DNA from 2 places in the Streptomyces sp. NPDC006711 genome. Region 2 is predicted to be linked to the other one. Evidence: predicted binding sites of a transcription regulator. Region 2 holds the regulator's gene; the other holds the start of a gene.
The links. Region 2 encodes HrcA, which represses chaperone genes, less so after heat shock. Its sites were predicted from a motif close to TTNGCACTCNGNNNNNCNGAGTGCNAA; they were not measured.
Positions count from the first base shown of each region.

Region 1 (11,308 bases), on a different contig from region 2:
CTCGGTCGTGAGCAGCAGGGAGGCGATGGAGGCGGCGTTCTCCAGGGCGGAGCGGGTGACCTTGACCGGGTCGATGACGCCGGCCTTGACCAGGTCGCCGTACTCACCGGTGGCGGCGTTGAAGCCGAAGCCCTTGTCGAGCTCGCTCACCTTGGAGGTGATGACGTAGCCCTCGAGGCCGGCGTTCTCGGCGATCCAGCGCAGCGGCTCGACGACGGCGCGGCGCACGACCGCGACACCGGTGGCCTCGTCGCCGGTCTTGTCGAGGTTGCCCTCCAGGACCTTGGCGGCGTGCACCAGGGCGGAGCCACCACCGGAGACGATGCCCTCCTCGACCGCGGCGCGGGTCGCGGAGATGGCGTCCTCCAGACGGTGCTTGCGCTCCTTGAGCTCGACCTCGGTGGCGGCACCGACCTTGATCACGCACACGCCGCCGGCCAGCTTCGCGAGGCGCTCCTGGAGCTTCTCGCGGTCCCAGTCGGAGTCCGTGGCCTCGATCTCGGCCTTGATCTGGTTGACGCGGCCCTCGACGTCGGCGCTGTTGCCGCCGCCGTCGACGATCGTGGTGTCGTCCTTGGTGATGGTGACGCGGCGCGCGGTGCCCAGCACCTCAAGACCGGCCTGGTCGAGCTTGAGGCCGACCTCCTCGGCGATGACGGTCGCACCGGTGAGGGTGGCGATGTCCTGGAGCATGGCCTTGCGGCGGTCGCCGAAGCCCGGGGCCTTGACGGCCACGGCGTTGAACGTGCCGCGGATCTTGTTGACGACCAGGGTCGAAAGGGCCTCGCCCTCGACGTCCTCGGCGATGATCAGGAGCGGCTTGGAGGCGCCGGCCTGGATGACCTTCTCCAGGAGCGGCAGCAGGTCCTGGATCGAGGAGATCTTGCCCTGGTTGATCAGGATGTACGGGTCGTCGAGGACGGCCTCCATGCGCTCCTGGTCGGTGACCATGTAGTGCGAGAGGTAGCCCTTGTCGAAGGCCATGCCCTCGGTGAACTCCAGGTCCACGCCGAAGGTGTTGGACTCCTCGACGGTGATGACACCGTCCTTGCCGACCTTGTCCATCGCCTCGGCGATGAGCTCGCCGATCTGCTTGTCCTGGGCGGACAGCGCGGCGACGGCGGCGATGTCGGTCTTGTCGTCGATGGGACGCGCGGTCGCCAGGAGCTCGTCGCAGACGGCCTTGACCGCGGCGTCGATGCCCTTCTTCAGGGCGGCCGGGGAGGCACCGGCGGCGACGTTGCGCAGACCCTCGCGCACCAGCGCCTGGGCCAGCACGGTGGCGGTGGTGGTGCCGTCACCCGCGATGTCGTTGGTCTTGGTCGCCACCTCCTTGACGAGCTGGGCACCCAGGTTCTCGTACGGGTCGTCGAGCTCGACCTCGCGCGCGATGGTGACACCGTCGTTGGTGATGGTGGGGGCGCCGAACTTCTTGTCGATGACGACGTTGCGGCCCTTCGGGCCGATCGTCACCTTCACCGTGTCGGCAAGCTTGTTGACGCCACGCTCAAGGGCGCGACGGGCGTCCTCGTCGAACTTCAGGATCTTCGCCATGGGAGCGGTTCAGCCCTCTCGAAAACTCGGGTTAATGACACTGCGCCCCTCGCCGCCCGGCAATCAGCGGGGTGACCAGGGGCGCAGCTTTCAAAGCAGGTGCTTCGAAGAAGTACTTCGATGAATTACCGAATGGCTTCGGTAATTACTTCTCGATGATCGCGAGCACGTCGCGAGCCGAGAGGACGAGGTACTCGTCGCCGTTGTACTTCACCTCGGTGCCGCCGTACTTGCTGTAGAGCACGACGTCGCCGACCTTGACGTCGAGCGGCAGGCGCTCGCCGTTCTCGAAGCGGCCCGGACCAACGGCGAGGACGGCGCCCTCCTGGGGCTTCTCCTTCGCGGTGTCCGGAATGACCAGGCCGGAGGCCGTGGTCTGCTCGGCGTCGAGCGGCTGGACCACGATGCGGTCCTCAAGCGGCTTGATGGCAACCTTGGAGCTGACGGTCGTCACGATCCGGTCTCCCCCTTCGGAGATCTCACGGGGTTAACTGTTTGGGGTGGCGACCAGGTGGATCCGTCGTCGCGGGTGCCGGACCTGCCCGTCGCTGTGTTGGCACTCTCCGGTGGGGAGTGCCAGAAGCGAGACTAGGACGACGGTTAGCACTCGGTCAAGCGGAGTGCCAATCTCGCGCCCCTGCGGCGGATCGGACCGGGACGCGCGGAGGGGCGCGGCCGGGCCAGAGGCGGGGGCGCGGTCGGGTCAGAAGCGGGGGCAGAGGCGGGCGCGTGGCCGGACCAGAAGCGGGGGCCGGTCGCAGCCGGGGGTCAAGGGGCTGGGGCCGGTCGCAGCCGGGGGTCAAGAGGCGGGGGCCGGTCGCAGCCGTGTGGGTCAGAGGTAGTCCTCGATCCGGCCCACCGTGAAGCCCCGCGTCCGGATGTAGTCCAGCGCCCGCGCGGTCCGCCGGGTCGCGTCCGCGCCGGGCCCGAGCCGCACCCGCACGATGTCGCCGGGCCGCAGGGACCGGGCGCCTCGGGCATAGCGCGGGCCGTCGGCCGTCATCGTGACGCGGGCCAGGACGACCGCGCCCACCCCGCACTCCTTCGCGGCCCGCAGCGTGGTGGCGTCGTAGGCACCGTAGGGCGGCCGGAACAGTCTCGGACGGCTGCCGAACCGGGCGGCGATCCGGTCCCGCTGCCCGCAGATCTGCGCCCGCTGGCCCGCGTGGTCCAGGGTCCGCAGGTCGCGGTGGTCCAGGGTGTGGTTGTAGAGCCCGGCGCCCAGGGCGCGCAGCTCGTCCAGGCGCTCGCGCGTCGCGGCGTCGGGGGCGAGGGCGCCGCCGGGGTTCGCGCTCGTGAGGAACAGCGCGACGGGCAGCTCAAGATCGCGGATCATCCGCGGGAAGCCGGGGTCGGTCACCGGCCCGTCGTCGAAGGTCAGGAAGACCACTCTCGCCCGTACCGGCACCCGGTCCACGACGAAGGGCAGGCGCGCGCCGGCGCCGCCGGACGGCGGGCGCGGGGCGGGGGCGAGCGGGGCGGCAAGACCCCAGCGCCGGGCGGCGGCCACCCGCGCGGCGGCCCCGGCGCGCGGCACCGAGGTGGGGTGGGCGGCCCTGCGCCCGAGCCGCTGGAAGGGGGCGACGGGCGCGCTCGGCTCCGAGCACCCGGCCAGCGGGCCGAGCAGCGCACCGACCGCGAGCAGCCCGGCCAGGGCGCCCCGCAGCCGGTGCGCCCGCCTCATCCCGTCTCCCGGGACCGGGTCACACGTAGTCCTCGAGCCGGGCCACGGCGTACCCCTTGTCGGTGATCACCTTCATCACCTGGCGGACCATGTCGGGCATGGTGCCGTTCCAGTCCTGACGGCCGCGGAAGTGGGTCAGGATGATGTCGCCGGGGTGCAGGTCGCGGTCCCACTCGCGCCACTCCATGTGGTCGGTGAAGGCCTCCTCGGCCCACAGCGGCGCGGCCTGGATCCCGCAGGACTGGGCGGCCTTGAGGGTGTCCTCGTTGTAGTTGCCGTACGGCGGCCGGAACAGCCGGGGCCGCTTGCCCGCCCACTTGCCGATCTTGTCCTGCTGGTCGCAGATCTCGCGCCGCTGCTCGTCGTAGGAGAGCGCGGGCATGTACCGGTGGTTGAGGGTGTGGTTGTTGAGCGTGACGCCGAGGCTCTGCATCTTCCTGAAGTACTCGTGGTCGTCCTTGACCAGGTAGTCGCTGAGGAACGCGCTGTAGGGGATGCGCAGTTCCTGCATCATCTTCAGGAAGGTGGGGTCCTTCTCGGCGCCGTCGTCGATCGTCAGAAAGACGATCTTGTCCTTGGTGGGGACGGTGGTGAAGACGGGCGGCAGCGAGTCGCCGCCGTCGGTCTCGAACCCCGGGCGGTTGGTGATCTTCGGTTTGACGGCGGGCACGGGGGGCGCGAGCAGGGGCGGCTTGGCGAGACCCCACTTCTTGACGGCCGCGAGCCGGGCGGCCTCGGCCTGCTTGAGCTGCGCGGAGTAGTCGGCGAGCGCGCCGGCGGGCCCCTGTTTGGCGGCCCCCGGCCCGGGCCGGCCGTGGCCCGCGTCCTCGGAGGAGCACCCGGAGGCGAGCAGGGCGGCGGCGAGCCCCAGGACGGCACAGGCGGCCTTGGTCCTGTTTTTTCCCTTTTGTCGTACTAGTTGCATGGCGCCGCATCCTGTCAGGCGCGCGCCCGCCGGCCCCGGCGACACCGCCGCCACGGACCCCACCATCGCCCGCCTGGCCCACAGCGGGTCGCGCGCTGGACGACAATGACGGGGTGAACGACCTCGACACCTTCGCCCTGCTCCTGACCGACGAGGGCCGGGCGCTGCTCGCGTCCCTGCGCGCGTACGACCCGGCCCAGGAGCTGGCGGTGGCCACCCGGCTGCGCCGCGAGCACGACGCGGGGCTGGTGTCGGCGGCGCTGGGGCAGGCGCGGCTGCGGCAGCGCGCGGTGGCGAAGTTCGGCGCGGCGGACGCGTACCGGATGTTCTTCACGCCCAACGGCGTCGAGCAGTCCACCCGCGCCTCGGTGGCCACGCACCGCGCGAAGACGTTCAGCGCACGGGGAGTGCGCGCGGTCGCGGATCTGTGCTGCGGCATCGGCGGCGACGCGCTGGCGCTCGCGCGGGCCGGAATCCGCGTCCTCGCGGTCGACCGCGACCCGCTGACGGCGGCGGTGGCCCGCGCCAACGCGGAGGCACTTGGCCTCGGAGACCTGATCGAGGTGCGCTGCGCGGACGTGACCGACATCGACACGGCGCCCTACGACGCGGTCTTCGTGGACCCGGCGCGACGAGGCGGGCGGGGCAGGATTTTCGACCCTGAGGCGTACTCGCCGCCGCTGTCCTGGGCGACCTCGGCGGCCCTCGCCGCGCCCTTCGCGGCGCTGAAGGTCGCCCCCGGCATCCCGCACGAGGCGATCCCGCCGCGGGCCGAGGCGGAGTGGATCTCGGACGGGGGCGACGTGAAGGAGGCGGTGCTGTGGTTCGGCACGGGCGTGACGCCCGGCGCGGTCCGCGCGACGCTGCTGCCCGCGTCCGCCTCGCTGTGGACGGCCGCGCCGCTCGCCGCGCCGCCGGTGGGGCCGGTGGGGCGCTATCTGTACGAGCCGGACGGCGCGGTCATCCGCGCCCATCTGGTCGCCGAGATCGCACAGCGGTGCGGGGGGAGGCTGATCGACGAGACGATCGCGTACGTGACGAGTGACGAGCCGTACGCGTCTCCTTACGCCTCCGCGTACGAGATCACCGACCAACTCCCCTTCAACCTCAAGAAGTTGAAGGGGCTGCTGCGGGAGCGGGAGGTGGGGGTGCTGACCGTGAAGAAGCGGGGGTCGGCGGTGGAGCCGGAGGAGGTACGCCGACGGGTGAAGCCGGCGGGACCGCGTTCGGCCACGGTCTTCCTGACCAGGGTGGCCGGCGCCCCCACGATGCTCATCGGCAATCCGGTACGCCCGTGACGCGAGGCGACGCGCCCATACGCCCCTGACGCGAGGCGACGCGGGTCAGGACAGGTCGGTCAGGGGATCCGCGTAGACCTGGGAGAGGGGCTGCGGCCCGACGTATTGCTGACAGTTGCACTGGCCGGATTCAAACCGCAGCGGCTTCTTGCTCTCGTCCCACGCGACCGGAACCTCCACCCGCTCATGACACTTGCCGGCCTTGTCGTGCTTGGCCAAATGGTGCGTGCAGCCGCACACCGGCTCGGGCGCCTTGTGCGCGGATTCCAGGGCGAGACGTTCCTGCTTCGCCGCCTCAAGACGCTCCATCTTGCGCTCGTGCCGCGTACGCAGAGCGGTACGGGCGTTGTCGATCGCCCACCCGAACCCGCCCATCCAGAACACGATCAGAATCCACCAGTACCACTGCACAGCGGCTGCCCTTCCCCCGGAATGTGTCACCGCGTGACGCCGCGGCCTCCCCAGAATAGAGCCGGGTCACCCGCGCAGGCCCAGCGTGGTGCGCGCCCCGAGGCAGCGCTGCACCCAGCGCCGGTACGCCGCCGCCTTGGCCACGCCCACGAGCCCGGTGAGCCAGCAGATCAGGCCGAGCCCCATGCCGTAGGCGACGAGGGCGTACGTGTCGTGGCCCGGATCCGCGGTCGCGGGCAGCACGAGGCAGACGGCGAGACCCGCCCCGCACAGCAGCACCGATGGTATGAGCCACGCCAGGCTCAGGGCGGGCCTGACCAGGTTCCGGTCGAGCACCGGATCGCGGTCCAACTCGGCCCACTGGCGCATGAGTTGGCGTATACGTCGGTCCTTGCGCAGGCCGAACCCGACGGCGAGTCCGGCCGGGATCATCACGCCGAGACCCAGCAGCAGGAAGAGCCCTCCCACGATCGCGCTCAGCACATCGGTGAGGGAGGTCAGCGCAGCGCCGACCAGCGACCAGCCCAGCGCGAAGAGCGCCGCCCACAGCCAGAGCAGCCACAGCCGGCCCGCGCCCAAGTACCCCCGGAGCAGCACCTCCAGGGCCTGGGCCCGGTCGGCGAGCAGCGCGTTGCGGTCGCGCCAGGTGCGCAGTGCGACCGGGGGCGGAGAGGGGGGCAGGGGCGAACTCGGCGACATGCGCCAGAGGTTATCCGGGGCGCCCCTGACACGGGCGCCCACCCTGGGTCATGCTCAGCGCGGTCGGCCGGATCCCGTCGTCCGCCGGGCCCGGCCCGCGCGCCCCGCCCCTCGCGCTTGCGCCTACGCGTCCCGCAGCGTCTTCAGGTCCAGCTTCTTCATGTCCATCACGGCGGCCATGACCCGGTCGGCCTTCTCCGCGCCGGAGCCCAGCAGCTCGGGCAGCTCGGCGGGGACGATCTGCCAGGACAGCCCGTACTTGTCCTTGAGCCAGCCGCAGGGTCCTTCCTCGCCGCCCTCGCCCAGTCCCGTCCAGAACCGGTCGATCTCCTCCTGGTCCGCGCAGCTCACCGCGAGCGAGACCGCCTCCGTGAAGGTGAACTGGGGGCCGCCGTTGAGCGCGGTGAACCGCTGGCCGGCGAGCTGGAAGTCGACGGTCATGACCGTGCCGGTATCGCCGGGGGCGGAGGCGGCGTAGTGGGTGATCCCCAGGATCCGGGAGTCGCCGCCGAAGATGGCGATGTAGTGGTTCGCCGCCTCTTCGGCCTGGCTGTCGAACCAGAGGAAGGGGGTGATCTTCTGGGTGATCTTCGCGGTCATCGTCTGCCTCCTCGGCGGTGCCGGACCCGGGGTGGGCGGCTGCGACACATAAGACCGCCCCGGTCCACGAAACTCATCGCGCCACGGCCGGCCCCTTCCGCCGTCCCCCCGGAAGAACCCCGCGCAGGGCCTCGCGGGGGGGGGCGTGCCCCCGTGCCCCCGTGCCCCCGTGGCAGGGCCCGGGCAGAGCCACACCGCGGCAGCCCGGTGAGCACCGCCACCTCCGGGCCTCTTTCATCACAGGGGCAAACCATGCGCACCGGGCGGTGGTACACGGATGCTTCCGCGTCCCGCTGTACGCCCTTCTACGCGACTTCGGCCAGGGTAGCCGGAATACATCACCGCACCGGATGTCCGGTGCCCCCGCCCCCGGCCACCCGTTCAGGGAGGATTCGCCATGTCCGACAACGGGCGCATCGCGCACCTGCGTTCGCGCATCGACGAGATCGACACCGTGCTCATCGACCTGCTCGGCCAGCGCGCCCGCCTTTCCGCGCAGGTACAGCAGGCCCGGATCGCCGACCACGGACGGCGCCTCGCCCACGGACGCGAGAGCGAGGTGCGCGGTCACTTCCGCGACCGGCTCGGCGCAGCGGGCGAGGGCGTCGCCGTGGCCGTCCTGCGGCTGTGCCGAGGACATGAGAGCGCGTCCACCCAGGGCGCTGCCGCCCGCGACATCCCCAAGGGCGCCCGATGATGAAGACGTCCCGCCCCGCGCACCACGACAAGAACGACTCGGGCTTCACACTCCCCCTGAGCGAAGCGGAGATGGACGAGTGGCGCCGGCTGCCCGCGCGGCAGCAGCCGGTGTGGGAGGACGGGGAACGAGCCAGGGAGTGCAGGCGCGTCCTGGCCAAGTCCCCGGGGCTCGTCACCGCGGCGGAGGTCGACGAGCTGCGCGGCATCCTGTCGCGGTGCGCGCTCGGCGGGCTCGACATCGTCCAGGTGGGCGACTGCGCGGAAGACCCGGAGCAGTCGGCCCCCGACGCGGTCGGACGCACGATGGGGCTGATCGACGCACTGGCGGGCATGTGGCAACTGACCACGGGAAACCCGGTCGTGCGGGTCGGCAGGATAGCCGGACAGTACGCGAAACCCAGGTCGGAGCCGACGGAGACGGTCGACGGACGCCCCCTCGCCGTCTACCGCGGACACATGGTCAACCGCCCCGATACCACGGAGGCGGACCGCCGGCACGTTCCCGATCACATGCTCCACTGCTACCGGAGCGCGAGCCAGGTGCTGGCCGAACTGGAACGGCTGAGGACGGCACCGGCCTGCCAGCCGCGGATCTGGACCAGCCACGAGGCGCTGGTGCTCGACTACGAGCTGGCGCTGCTGCGCCGCGATGACACCGGTCGTACGCTCCTGACATCGACACACTGGCCCTGGATCGGCGAACGTACGCGCCAGCCCGGCGGCGCTCATGTGCGGTTGCTGGCTTCGGTCATCAACCCGGTGGCCTGCAAAATCGGGCCCGCCGCCACCCCCGACGACGTACTGGCGCTCTGTCAGGCCCTCAACCCTGAGCGGGAGCCGGGCCGGCTGACGCTGATCGCCCGCATGGGTGAGGACCGGGTGGGCGACGCCTTGCCCCCGCTGGTCGAAGCGGCCGTTGCCGCACGGCATCCCGTGCTGTGGCTGTGCGACCCCATGCACGCCAACACCTACCGAAGCGGAGGCTTCAAGACCCGCCTGACGAAAGCGATCACCTCGGAACTCCAGCAGTTCCGGCGCTGTGTCACCGAATCCGGCGGCGTTCCCGGTGGAGTCCATCTGGAAGCCACGTCGGCGGACGTGGCCGAATGCGTCGGCGAGGAGACCGGTGCCGAGCCCGAGCACGAGCGGTACACCACCCTGTGCGACCCGCGCCTCAACCCCCGCCAGGCCCTGTCCGTACTGGACGCGGCGGGCCGCGCGGCGGCGGGGGACGTGCGGGACTGACCGCCACACGGAGCAGGGCCGCACCACACCACGAGGAGCCCCACGTGCGGATTTCCCTTGAAAGCGATCTGGCCATCGGTGACGAACCCCGCAGCGCGGAAGACAGCGCGGCGGACAAAGCGTTGCTCAAAACGGTCGCCAACCACATGCGCCAAGCCCGCGAACACATGGTCGGCTTCCCGGTCAACCTCGACTTCGACTACCGGCACCTGGCCGAGTACCTCGCCGTCCACGGCAACAACGCCGGCAGCCCCTGCGGGAGCAGCGAATACCACCTGCACAGCAAGCACTTCGAGCGGGCCGTGATCGACTTCTTCGGGAAGCTCGCGGGGGCACCCGCCGGAGCCGCCTTCGGCTACGTGAGCAACGGAGGCACCGAAAGCAACATCTACGGGACCTACCTCGGCAGGGAGCGGCATCCCGACGCCGTCCTCTACGCGTCGGCGCAGGCCCACTACTCCGTTCCCAAGATCGCACGACTACTGCGCATGGACCACGAACCGGTGCCCACGGATCCCGCCGGTGCGATGGATCTGGGAGCCTTGCGCACCGCATGCCGGCGGCACAGCGCGCGCGCCGCCGTCGTCGTGGTCACCATCGGCAGTACGGGCAAGGGAGCGGTGGACGATCTGCCGGGGATCCGCGGCGTGCTTGATGAGGTGGGCATAGGGCGGACGCACCTGCACTCGGATGCGGCGTTCGGCGGGCTGCTGGCCGCGCTGGGGCCCCACCCGGTGCCGTGGGGCTTCGCCGACGGGGCCGACAGCATCGCCATCAGTGGACACAAGATGATCGGCTCCCCCATCCCCTGCGGTATTGCCCTGGCTCGTCCCCAGCACGTCGAGGTCATCCGTCTGCACGACGCGGCGGTGGGCGCGGACGACGACACGATCAGCGGCTCGCGGGACGCGCTCTCCCCCATCATGCTCTGGCAGGAGCTCCGCGCACTGGGCCGGCAAGGGCTTGAACGGCGCGTACGCCGGTGCCTGCGGGTGGCCGACTACGCCACCGACCGCCTGCGCGCCTGCGGACGCCACCCGGTCCACCCACCGGGGACGAACACCGTTCTCTTCGACGCCCCGGCCCAGGCGGTGTGCGAGCGGTGGAACCTGCTGCACGTGGACGGGCAAGCACATCTGATCACCATGCCGCACGTGACCCACGAGCACGTCGACCGCCTCTGCCAGGAGATCGTGTCGACTGCCGGCTCCTGACCTGCCCGCCCCACGCGCCACGCGCCACGGCAAGGAGACTCACATGCCCGCGAAATACCCGATTCAGGATATTTCATTCCTCCTGGGTCAACACCTGATCTACGAATACACCGGAGGTGTGAGAGCCGAGCTCTACGTCAAGAACGAGTCCACCATCGATTACCGACTTCACGAGGGCCCCCTGGCGGGACGCTGGCTCAAAGATCAGGCGGCTGCCGCGGCCAACCTCGGCGCCGGCATGGGATCGCTCTCGTGGGCCGAGGAAACGGGCAGCACCACCAGTCTGGTGATCAATCTGGCGGGCCGCTGGCTGCACGCGAGCGCCTTCTTCGCGAAGTGGGTCACCGACTGCCCCGAACTGACCATGGGATATCAGAACAGGCGGCTGCCGACGATCCACCGCCTCCGCGATGAGGGTCCGGTGGCCCCTCACCTGCACATGGAACAGTTCGCGACGATCACCTTCTCGGAATACCGCGGCACGGACAACGAAGAGGTCATCGCGTGCGGTCCGGCGCGGTTGCCTTCCGATTACCCGGACCGCGAACACTGACCACAGCTCCGCCGTGGACGGTGACGGCGGCGCACCGCAGGGCGCCGAGTGGCTGGGCGCGCGGGACCCCGCACCCCCAGCCACCAGACACCCCCTAGCCCTCCGCGATCTCGCGGAGCTCCGACGTGATGTCCCACTCCTCCCCGTGAATACGGAGAAACCGCTTCGTCCACTCAAACGCCTCCCCCCGATCCTTCGCCTGGATGATCGCGTAACCCCCCACGACCTCCTTGGACTCCGTGAACGGCCCGTCCGTGACGGTCAGTTCACCCTTGTTCCAGCGGAGCCTGGCGCCCTCGGCGGTCGAGGTGAGTCCGGCGGTGTCGAGCAGGACCCCGGCCTTGGTCATCTCCTCGATCAGCGCGCCCATCCGCTCCATGAGCTCGGGGCTGGGCCCACCCTCGGGGCCGTTGTTCTCGTCGACGC
Region 1 is NZ_JBIAGO010000008.1:223-11,530, forward strand. It holds gene groL (chaperonin GroEL) at 1-1,554, opposite strand, end outside; gene groES (co-chaperone GroES) at 1,700-2,008, opposite strand; gene ACFYM2_RS17840 (polysaccharide deacetylase family protein) at 2,387-3,238, opposite strand; gene ACFYM2_RS17845 (polysaccharide deacetylase family protein) at 3,258-4,163, opposite strand; gene ACFYM2_RS17850 (methyltransferase domain-containing protein) at 4,259-5,461, shown strand; gene ACFYM2_RS17855 (hypothetical protein) at 5,507-5,872, opposite strand; gene ACFYM2_RS17860 (hypothetical protein) at 5,939-6,571, opposite strand; gene ACFYM2_RS17865 (VOC family protein) at 6,695-7,171, opposite strand; gene ACFYM2_RS17870 (chorismate mutase) at 7,569-7,868, shown strand; gene ACFYM2_RS17875 (3-deoxy-7-phosphoheptulonate synthase) at 7,865-9,115, shown strand; gene ACFYM2_RS17880 (histidine decarboxylase) at 9,160-10,329, shown strand; gene ACFYM2_RS17885 (phenolic acid decarboxylase) at 10,373-10,882, shown strand; gene ACFYM2_RS17890 (YciI family protein) at 10,977-11,308, opposite strand, start outside.
Region 1: a site for HrcA is predicted at 2,155-2,181, ahead of groES (co-chaperone GroES). Genes of this name have one in related genera too.

Region 2 (11,308 bases):
CCCACCGTCGTCGGCCGTCTCTCGGCGGGCCTCGGCCTCTCCCCCGCCGAAGCCGGACTCGTCGGCTCCGCCCTGCTGTTGAGCTCGGCGACGGCCGGGTTCACGCTCGCCTCCCGGGTGGAACGGCACGGGCCGCGCCGTCTCGCCAGGCTGGGGCTGCTGCTCGCGGTCACCGGGTACGGCGTCGCGGCCCTCACCACGCTGATCCCGCTCGTCGTGGCCGGGGCGGTCGTCGGCGGCCTCGGGTCCGGCACGGCCACGGCGGTGGCGGCGGCCGGTATCGCCGCCCAGCGCGACCCCCACCGCGCGTCCACGCTCGGCCTGCTCTGCGTCTCCGCGACGGCGGGCGCGCTGTACCTGACGATCCCTCACCTCGGCGGCGGGCACGCGACCCCGCTCGCCTCGATCGCCCTGGTGGCGGCCCTCGCGTGGCCGGCGACGCGGTGGCTTCCGGGCGCGTGCGGCGCGGAGCGGCCCGGGGAGGCGGTCGGCGCGGTGGGTGCGGTCGGCGCTGCGGGTGCGGTCGGCTCGTCGGGCGCGCGGCTGCCGCACCGGCGCTCCGGTACGGTCCTGGCCGCGACGATGCTCTGCTGGTCCCTCGCGCAGAACGCGCTGTGGGGGGTCAGCGGGCGGATCGGGATCACGCAGGCCGGCCTGAGCGAGGTCACCGTCGGCATGGTCTTCGCGGCCGGGCTCGGCTCGGGGCTGCTCGGTGTGCTCGGCGCGGGTGCGCTCGGCGCGCGGCTCGGGCGGGCGGTGCCGATCGGCGCCGGTACGGCGATCATCGCGTGCTGCGTGGTGGTGAGTTCGTCCGCGCGGGGACTCGTGTCCTTCGCGGGCGGCGAGATCCTGTGGAACCTGTTCTACCCGGTGGTGCTCTCCTACCTCATCGGCCTGTCCGCCTCGCTCGATCCGCACGGGCGCTGGGCGGTTCTGGCGGGGTCGGCGTCCTCGCTCGGGGTCGCCTGCGGGCCGGTCACCGGCAGCCTGCTCTCGCAGTACGCGGGGTACGGCGGGATGGGGTTCACGCTGTGCGCGCTGCTGCTGCTCGTCGCGGCGCCGCTGAGCGCGGTGGCGCTGCACACGTCCGGGCGGCCGCTGGTGCCGGGGTCCATCCGGCGCCGGGGTGGTACGCCTGCGGCGGTGGTCGCGGGGCGGGGGGCCGGGGCGGCGGGGTTGCTGCCGCAGATCGGGGTGCCGGAGCAGGAGGTCGCGGAGATCGCGATCGTCTCCCGCGCGAGACGCCGCCGCAAGGTCCTGGCCTCCTGACGCGGCCGCTCGCCCATCCGGGCCAGCACCAACCCTGCCGGGGGCGCGGGGACAGGCCGGCTATGCCGGTGCGGGCCAGCACGCATCCCGCCAGGGGCGCGGGGACAGGTCAGCTATGCCCGTGCGGGCCAGCGCCGACCCCGCCAGGGGCGCGGGGAACTGCGCGACCAGCCACCCACGGGCCCGCACCCAAGGACCCTGGGGCTCCGCCCCAGACCCCGTTCGCGCTGAACGCGCTCGTCCTCAAACGCCGGACAGGCTGAGGTTGCCCATGCAGGCCCGCACGAGCCCTGCCAGGGGTGGGCGGCGGGCTGAGGATACGCACGCGGGCCCACATCGGATACTCAGGGGCGCGGGGAACTGCGCGACCAGCCACCCACGGTCCGCAGCCAGGGTCCCCGGGGCTCCGCCCCAGACCCCATTCGCGCCTGAAGGGCGCTCGTCCTCAATCGCCGGACAGGCTGAGGTTGCCCATGCGGGCCAGCGCGGACCCCGCCAGGGGCGCGGGGACAGGCCGGGTATGCCCATGCGGGCCAGCGCCGACCCCGCCAGGGGCGCGGGGAACTGCGCGACCAGCCACCCACGGGCCCGCACCCAAGGACCCTGGGGCTCCGCCCCAGACCCCGATCGCGCTGAACGCGCTCGTCCTCAAACGCCGGACAGGCTGAGGTTGCCCATGCAGGCCAGCGTCGAGTAGTCAGGGGCGCGGGGACAGGCTGGGTATGCCCATGCGGGCCCGCGCGAGCCCTGCCAGGGCAGACCGGCTGAGGATGCGCATGCGGGCCAGCGCCGAGCCCGTCAGGGGCGCGGGGAACTGCGCGGCCGGCCGCCCCGGGCCGGGGGGCTCAGGACTCCGGGAAGGTGTACGCGGCGACCTCCGCCAAATACCGCTCGCGCAGCACCTCGTCATCGTCCAGGAACGACGCCACGAACGAGTTCCGCGCCAACTCCCGCAACCGCTCCCGCCCCAGCCCCAACGCCTCCCGCACCGCGTGAAACGTGTCGCCCACGTACCCGCCGAAGTACGCCGGATCGTCGGAGTTGACCGTGCACAGCAGGCCCGTGTCCATCATGGCCGCCAGCGGATGCTCCTCCAGCGTGTCGATCGCGCGCAGCCGGACGTTCGACAGCGGGCAGAGCGTCAGCGGGATGCGGTCGCGGACCAGGCGGGCCACCAGATCGGGGTCCTCCAGGGCGCGCAGGCCGTGGTCGATCCGCTCCACCCCCAGCACGTCCAGCGCCTCGGTGATGTACGCCGGCGGCCCCTCCTCGCCCGCGTGCGCGACCCGCCGCAGCCCGAGGGCCGCCGCCGCCTCGTACACCTCGCGGAACTTGGCCGGCGGATGGCCGACCTCCGCCGAGTCGAGCCCGATGCCCGTGATCCGGTCCAGATACGGCCGCGCCGCCTCCAGCGTGAGCAGCGCCGACTGGGCCGACTCGTCCCGCAGGAAGCACAGGATGAGCCGGGTCGAGATGCCGTGGCGTTCCTCGCTCGCGGACAGCGCCCGCCACAGGCCCTCCACCACCGTGCCCATGGGCACGCCCCGCGCCATGTGCGCCTGCGGGTCGAAGAAGATCTCGGCGTGCCGGACGCCCTGGGCGGCGGCCCGGGTCAGATAGGCGTCGGCAAGCGCCGTGAAGTCGTCCTCGGTCCGCAGCACCCGCATCAGGGAGTAGTACAGGTTCAGAAAGGACTGGAGGTCGTCGAAGAGGTACGCCTTGCGCAGCTCCTCGGTGTCGGCGTACGGCAGCTCCATGCCGTTGCGGGCGGCGAGTTCGAAGGCCAGCTCGGGTTCGAGGGTCCCTTCGATGTGGAGGTGGAGTTCGGCTTTGGGGAGGGAGGAGGGGAGGGGCATGGGGGGGTCCTAAGGGTGGTGCTGGGGTGGGTGGTTCGGTGCGGGCCGGTGGGGGGGGCTCAGGCGGCGCGTCGGGGGACGGGGATCCGGGTGAGGTCGGCCGCCACGGTCAGCTCGCCCTCGTATCCGGCGGCGCGGGCCTGGCGCTCGAACTCCCCCGGGTCGGCGTAGCGCTGCGAGAAGTGGGTGAGGACCAGTGCGCGTACGCCCGCGTCGCGGGCCACGGTCGCCGCCTGACCGGCCGTCAAGTGTCCGTGTTCGGTGGCGAGTTGGACGTCGCCGTCCAGGAACGTCGACTCGATCACCAGCATGTCGCAGCCGTCCGCGAGGACCCGGGCGCCCTCGCACAGGCGGGTGTCCATGATGAACGCGAAGCGCTGCCCGCGCCGGATCTCGCTGACGTCGTCGAGCGTGACGCCGTTCAGTTCGCCCTCGCGCGCCAGGCGACCCACGTCGGGGCCCGTGATGCCGCGCTCGGCCAGCAGCTCGGGCAGCATCCGGCGCCCGTCGGGCTCGACGAGCCGGTAGCCGTAGGACTCGACGGGGTGGGAGAGCCTGCGGGCGTCCAGCGTGTACGCGGCCGTCGTGGCCAGCACCGCGCCCTCGCCCTCGACCGGCTCCTGGCCGAGCTCCACACACTCCCGGTAGGCCGTGGCGTACCGCAGCCGCTCGAAGAAGTGCTCGCCGCTGCGCGGGTAGTGCGCGGTGACCGGGTGCGGGACCCGGTCGAGGTTGATCCGCTGGATCACCCCGGCCAGGCCGAGCGAGTGGTCGCCGTGGAAGTGCGTGACGCAGATCCGGTCGATGTCGTGGGCGGCGACCCCGGCCCGCAGCATCTGGCGCTGCGTGCCCTCGCCCGGGTCGAAGAGGATGCCCTCGCCGTCCCACCGCAGCAGGTAGCCGTTGTGGTTGCGGTGCCGGGTGGGCACCTGGCTCGCGGTGCCGAGCACCACCAATTCACGTACGGACACGGAAAATCGCCTTGCTGTGCGGGACGCTGGACGGGCGCTGGCGCGGAACTATCCGGGCGGCCACTGGAGGCCGCGGCCGCCCAGGACGTGCACGTGGGCGTGGAAGACGGTCTGGCCCGCGCCGCTGCCGGTGTTGAACACGAGCCGGTAGCCGCTCTTGTCGATGTTCTCATCGGCGGCGACCTGCCCGGCCTCCCGTACGACGTCCGCGAGGACAGCGGGTTCGGCGGCGGCGAGCGAGGCGGCGTCGGGGTGGTGCACCTTGGGGATGACCAGGATGTGGGAGGGCGCCTGGGGGTTGATGTCGCGGAACGCCACCGTCGTGTCGGTCTCGCGCACGACGGTCGCCGGGACATCGCCCGAGACGATTTTGCAGAACAGGCAGTCGGCCTGCGGCTCTCCGGCCATGGTCCGGTCTCCTTGGTCGCGTTGATCAGGTAACCCGCATGCTACTCAACGCGTTCGGACCAGGACGCGGAGAGCGGTGTTCCGGGCCGGCACGGGGGTGCGTGGGGTGCGGGCCCGGTCTACTTGCCGCGGAAGGACTCGGTGACGGTCACGGTCACGGTTGCCGTCACGGTGACCGTGGGGGTGGCGCCCGGGCGGGGTGTCGCCTGGCCGGCCGTGGGCGCGGGGGCCGCACAGTCGCCCAGGACGGAGGCGCGCAGGACGGTCCTCCCGGCGGCCTTCGCGGTCAGGTCGCCCTTCACGCAGCGGCCCTCGACTTCGGCGGTGACCCTGCCCTTGACCGTGACCGGCCTGCCGTCCTTGGTCTCGCCCTGGCAGTCGACGGCGGCGACATCACGGGTGGTGCTGCCCGCCGAAGGGGTCGCGGAGGGGCCGTGGCCGAGGTCGGCGGTGCAGGTGAGCCACTTGATGGCGACGTGGTGGTGGGCGAGTTCGGCGGTCGCGGCCTGTTCCGTGGTGACGGCGACGGCGGCGGAGTTGAGGCCGCCGACGGGGTCGCAGGCGGTGAGGCCGACGAGCGCGAGGACGACGGCGGCCGGCGCGGGCAGCGCGCGCGAGGCCGTGCGGCGCGCGGTGTGGTGGCGGGTGCGGTGGACGCGGTATGAGTTCTTGGCCCCCATGGGCGCCAGGGTGCCACCGCTGTCCGGGGCGCGGTAGCCCCCTTGCGGCCATCCCGGGCGCGGACCGGTGCCCCTTGGGCTGCGCCCACTCCCCCGGCCGCCCTCCGGTGGGCACGGGGCTCCGCCCCGGACCCCGCTCCTCAAACGCCGGAGGGGCTGAATTGCCGGAGCCGGCCACACCCCGCCGGACGGGCTGAGTTGCCCGGGCCCGGAGGGGTTGAGTCGCCGGATCGGGGTGGTCAGGTCCAGCGGGGGGTTCGCGACAGCAGGACCGCCGCCGCCACCGTGCCCGCCGTCGAGGTGCGCAGCACGCTGGGGCCCAGGCGGTGGGGCCGCGCGCCGGCCTCGGCGAACATGGCCAGTTCCTCCGGTGAGACGCCGCCCTCGGGGCCCACCACCAGGACGATCTCTCCGGCGGCGGGGAGTTCCACCGTGGCGAGGGCGGCCGACGCCGCGTCGCGGTCCTCGTGCAGGACCACCGCCAGGTCCGCCCCGGCCAGCAGCGCCGCGACCTGCTTGGTGCTCAGCGCGTCGCGCACCTCGGGGAAGCGCACCCGGCGCGACTGCTTGCCCGCCTCGCGGGCCGTACCGCGCCATTTGGCAAGGGACTTGGCGCCGCGCTCGCCCTTCCACTGGGTGATGCAGCGCGCGGCCTGCCAGGGCACGATCGCGTCGACGCCGGTCTCGGTCATCGTCTCCACGGCGACCTCGCCCCGGTCCCCCTTGGGCAGCGCCTGCACCACGGTGACGCGGAGCGCGGGCTCGGGCTCGCTCCCGGCGGAGGTGACGCGGACGCTCAGGCGGTCCTTGCCCTCGGCGGCCACGACGACCGCGTGGGCCCAGTTGCCAGCGCCGTCGGTGAGGGTCACCTCCTCGTCGGGGCGCAGCCGCTTCACGGAGACGGCGTGCCGGCCCTCCGCGCCGTCCAGGACGTACGCGCCGGTGCCCGGCACCGTGTCGACGACGAAGACCGGGGCGGTCATGACGCACTCCTCATGTTCTTCAGGTTCCGCAGGTTGGTGGTCAACTCGGCCGCCGCGTCGTCCAGTTCGGCCGCCAGGACCTCGACGAGGCGGGCCGCGGGGAGCTCGCGGGCGAGGCGGTGGCCCTGGCCCGCCCACAGCGCCATGCCCTGGGGGTCGCCGGCCTCGGCCGCCGCCTTGCGCACGCCGGCGGTCAGCTGGTGCACCTGGGGGTAGGCGGCGGGGGCGTAGGGGCCGTGCTCGCGCATGAAACGGTTCACCAGACCCCGCGCGGGCCGTCCGGAGAACGCGCGCGTCAACTCCGTACGGACGAAAAGGGGGTTGGTCAGGGCCTGTTTGTGCAGCGCGTTGGCGCCCGACTCGGGGCACACGAGGAAGGCGGTGCCCAGTTGTGCCGCGTCCGCGCCGGCCGCGAGCACCGCCGCGATCTGGGCGCCGCGCATCAGGCCGCCCGCGGCGACGATCGGCAGCTGGACGCTGTCGCGTACGAGGGCGATCAGGGTGAGCAGTCCGATGCCCGCGCCGCCGGCCTGCGCATCGTCGCGGAAGGTGCCCTGGTGGCCGCCCGCTTCGACGCCCTGCACACACACCGCGTCGGCCCCCGCCCACTGCGCGGCCTGGGCCTCCTGGGGCGTGGTCACGGTGACGATCGTGTAGGTGCCGATCTTCGCGAACGCGTCCACGACCGCGCGGTCGGGGCAGCCGAAGGTGAAGGAGACGACGGGCACCGGGTCCTCGCGCAGGATGGCGAGCTTGGCCTCGTAGTTGTCGTCGCCCCCGGTGTCCGCGTCGCCCAGCGGCGTCTCGTACCAGGTGGCCTCGCCCGCGAGCTGGTGGCGGTAGACCTCGATGGCGGCGGGGTCGGTGCCGGGGTCCTGGGGCATGAACAGGTTGACGCCGAAGGGCCGGCCGGTCAGGCCGCGCACCTGCTTGATCTCCTGGTACATGCCGTCGGCCGTCTTGTACCCGGCGGCCAGGAAGCCGAGCCCCCCGGCCTCGGACACGGCCGCGGCCAGCGCCGGACCGGAGGCGCCGCCCGCCATGGGCGCCTGCACGATCGGATACCGGCAGAGATCGGTCAAAGCCATGCTTGCATCGTGCCACGACGTCGCTCCCGCACCGAATCGCCGGTCGCCGGAACGTGGAGGGGATGCGAAAAGGGGGCCGGGGTGGTGACCCCGGCCCCCTTCCCGTACGGCCTACCGGCCGTTGAAGGCGTCCTTCAGGCGGGAGAACAGGCCCTGCTGGCCCGGCTGGAACTGGCCCGTGGGGCGCTCCTCGCCGCGCAGCTTGGCCAGCTGACGCAGCAGGTCCTCCTGCTGCGGGTCCAGCTTGCTCGGGGTCAGGACCTCCACGTGCACGATGAGGTCACCGCGCCCGCCGCCGCGCAGATGCGTGATGCCGCGGCCGTGCAGCGGGATGGACTGGCCGGACTGGCTGCCCGGGCGGATGTCCACCTCCTCCATGCCGTCCAGCGTCTGGAGCGGCACCTTCGTGCCGAGCGCCGCCGCCGTCATGGGGATGGTGACCGTGCAGTGCAGGTCGTCGCCGCGCCGCTGGAACACGTCGTGCGCCAGCTCGTGGATCTCCACGTACAGGTCGCCCGCGGGGCCGCCGCCGGGGCCGACCTCGCCCTCGCCCGCGAGCTGGATGCGGGTGCCGTTGTCGACACCGGCCGGGATCTTCACGGTCAGGGTGCGCCGCGAGCGGATGCGGCCGTCGCCCGCGCACTCCGGGCACGGTGTGGGCACCACGGTGCCGAAGCCCTGGCACTGCGGGCAGGGCCGCGAGGTCATGACCTGACCGAGGAAGGACCGGGTGACCTGGGACACCTCGCCGCGACCGCGGCACATGTCACAGGTCTGCGCGGAGGTGCCGGGGGCGGCGCCCTCGCCCGAACAGGTCGTGCACACCACGGCGGTGTCGACCTGGATCTCCTTGGTGGTGCCGAAGGCCGCCTCGTTGAGGTCGATCTCCAGGCGGATCATGGCGTCCTGGCCCCGGCGGGTCCGCGAGCGCGGGCCGCGCTGGGATGCCGTGCCGAAGAAGGCGTCCATGATGTCCGAGAAGTTGCCGAAGCCGCCCGCGCCGAAGCCGCCGGCCCCGCCACCGCCGCCCGACGACGACAGCGGATCCCCGCCGAGGTCGTAGACCTGCTTCTTCTGCGGGTCCGACAGGACCTCGTACGCGGCGTTGATCTCCTTGAAGCGCTCCTGCGTCTTCGGGTCCGGATTCACATCCGGGTGGAGTTCGCGTGCGAGGCGCCGGAACGCCTTCTTGATCTCGTCCTGTGATGCGTCGCGGCGCACGCCGAGTACGGCGTAGTAGTCCGTGGCCACTTACGACTCCGCCAGGATCTGTCCGACGTAACGTGCCACTGCGCGTACCGCTCCCATCGTTCCGGGGTAATCCATGCGGGTCGGTCCGACCACGCCGAGTTTGGCGACCGCCTCGCCGCCGGAACCGTAGCCGACCGACACGACGGACGTGGAGTTCAGTCCTTCATGGGCGTTGTTCTCGTGCCCGATGCGTACGGTCATGCCCGATTCCTTGGCCTCGCCGAGCAGCTTGAGGAGCACGACCTGCTCCTCAAGTGCTTCCAGCACCGGCCTGATGGTCAGCGGGAAGTCGTGTCCGAAGCGGGTCAGATTGGCGGTGCCGCCGATCATCAGCCGCTCCTCGGTCTCTTCGACCAGGGTTTCGAGGAGGGTGGCGAGGACCGTCGAGACGGTTCCCCGGTCCTCCGGTTCAAAGGACTCCGGCAGGTCCTGCACGAGCTGCGGCACGTCCGCGAAGCGGCGTCCCACCACCCGTGCGTTGAGCCGGGCCCGCAGGTCCGCGAGCGCGGCCTCGCCGAACGGCGCCGGGCAGTCGACCATACGCTGCTCGACCCGGCCGGTGTCCGTGATCAGCACCAGCATGAGCCGGGCCGCGGCGAGTGAGAGCAGTTCCACATGCCGCACCGTCGAGCGGGTCAGCGACGGGTACTGCACGACCGCCACCTGCCGGGTCAGCTGCGCGAGCAGCCGCACCGTACGGGCCACGACGTCGTCCAGGTCCACCGCGCTGTCCAGGAAGTTCTGGATCGCGCGGCGCTCGGGCGACGACAGGGGCTTGACGCCCGCGAGCCGGTCGACGAAGAGCCGGTAGCCCTTGTCGGTCGGGATGCGGCCGGCGCTGGTGTGGGGCTGGGCGATGAAGCCCTCCTCCTCCAGGACCGCCATGTCGTTGCGCACGGTCGCCGGTGAGACGCCCAGCGCGTGCCGCTCGGTCAGGGCCTTCGACCCGACCGGCTCCTCGGTGCCGACATAGTCCTGGACGATGGCGCGCAGCACCTCGAGCCTGCGTTCACTGAGCATCGCGCACACCTCCAGTAGCTCCAGTAGCCGTCCGTTTGGCACTCACTGTGTTCGAGTGCCAGCAATCCCCGGCCAGTGTACGGCCGACCGGTACGCCCCTAGCAAGGGCGGCCGACCACGCTACCTCGCGGCGTCGCTCCCGGATCGCGGATAGCGTCGCCTCATGGACATCCGTTGGGAAGAGTTCGGCTGGGAGCGCCTGGGTGACGCAGTGGGGCGCAGACGCCTGCCGGGCTGGGACGCGACCGCCGCGCTGGTCGCCGGCGAGGACGCGCTGCTCCTGTACGACACCGGCGCGACGCTGCGTGAGGGCGCCGAACTGCGGGCGCAGGCGCAGGCCCTGTTCGGCCGCCGTGTGACCCACATCGCGCTCAGCCACCCCCATTTCGACCATGTCCTCGGCACGGCGGCCTTCTCCGGCGCCCAGGTGTACGGGGCCGTCGGCATCGAGCGGGCCCTGGACCCCGAGGAGCTGCGCTCGGACGCGGTACGCCAGGGAGTGCCCGAGCGGGACGCGGCCGAGGCGGCCGACCTGCTGGTGCTGCCCCACCACGCGGTGTCCGGCGAGTGGACGCTCGACCTGGGCGGGCGCCAGGTGCTGCTCGCCAACGTGGGACCCGGGCACAGCGGGCACGACCTGGTGGTGCTCATCCCCGCGAGTGGCGGGTCGCCGGAGATCGTCCTGTGCGGCGACCTCGTGGAGGAGTCGGGCGAGCCGCAGGCGGGCCCGGACGCGGTCGGCACGCGCTGGCCGGCCGCCCTGGACCGGCTGCTGTCGCTCGGCGGCCCGGCAGCGGTGTACGTGCCCGGGCACGGGGCGGTGGTGGACGCGTCCTTCGTCCGCGCCCAGCGTGACCAACTCGCCGTCAGATTCGGCGTGTCGTAGCGCCGGCCGCCCGTATCGTCTGACGCATGCGCAGCTACAGCCCCGACCTGACCCCACCCTGGAAGAAGAAGCAGGCGCCTGTTCCCGAGGTTCCCGCCGAGGCCGATCTCGTCGTCGAGGAGGTCTCCACGGGGTTCTGCGGGGCGGTGATCCGCTGCGAGAAGACGGCGCAGGGGCCGACCGTCACCCTGGAGGACCGTTTCGGCAAGCACCGGGTCTTCCCCATGGAGCCGCGCGGCTTCCTCCTGGAGGGCCGGGTCGTCACCCTCGTACGCCCCTCGGCGGTCGCGCCCGCGCCCGTGCGCCCCGCGCGCACCGCGTCCGGTTCGGTGGCCGTGCCCGGGGCGCGGGCGCGGGTCGCGCGGGCGGGCCGGATCTACGTCGAGGGGCGGCACGACGCGGAGCTCGTGGAGAAGGTGTGGGGGGACGACCTGCGCGTCGAGGGCGTCGTCGTGGAGTACCTGGAGGGCATCGACGATCTTCCCGCCATCGTCGCGGAGTTCGCGCCGGGGCCGGACGCGCGGCTGGGTGTCCTGGTCGACCACCTGGTGCCGGGTTCCAAGGAGTCCCGTATCGCCGCGTCCGTGACGCATCCGGACGTGCTGGTGGTCGGGCACCCCTACATCGACGTGTGGGAGGCCGTGAAGCCGTCGGCCGTCGGGATCGCGGCGTGGCCGGTGGTGCCGCGGGGGCAGGACTGGAAGACGGGGGTGTGCCGGGCGCTGGGGTGGGCCGAGAACACGGGGGCGGCGTGGCAGCGGATCCTTTCGGGGGTGCGGTCCTATCGCGACCTGGATCCGTCGCTGCTCGGCTCCGTGGAGCACCTGATCGACTTCGTCACGGTCCCGTAGCGCGGCCTGGCCCCTCCCCGCCCCTCCCCTAAACCCGCCGGGGGT
Region 2 is NZ_JBIAGO010000031.1:102-11,409, reverse strand. It holds gene ACFYM2_RS33545 (MFS transporter) at 1-1,269, shown strand, start outside; gene ACFYM2_RS33540 (adenosine deaminase) at 2,115-3,125, opposite strand; gene ACFYM2_RS33535 (ribonuclease Z) at 3,185-4,096, opposite strand; gene ACFYM2_RS33530 (histidine triad nucleotide-binding protein) at 4,145-4,504, opposite strand; gene ACFYM2_RS33525 (hypothetical protein) at 4,624-5,184, opposite strand; gene ACFYM2_RS33520 (16S rRNA (uracil(1498)-N(3))-methyltransferase) at 5,424-6,167, opposite strand; gene ACFYM2_RS33515 (nitronate monooxygenase) at 6,164-7,255, opposite strand; gene dnaJ (molecular chaperone DnaJ) at 7,367-8,506, opposite strand; gene hrcA (heat-inducible transcriptional repressor HrcA) at 8,507-9,526, opposite strand; gene ACFYM2_RS33500 (MBL fold metallo-hydrolase) at 9,690-10,412, shown strand; gene ACFYM2_RS33495 (DUF3097 domain-containing protein) at 10,439-11,263, shown strand.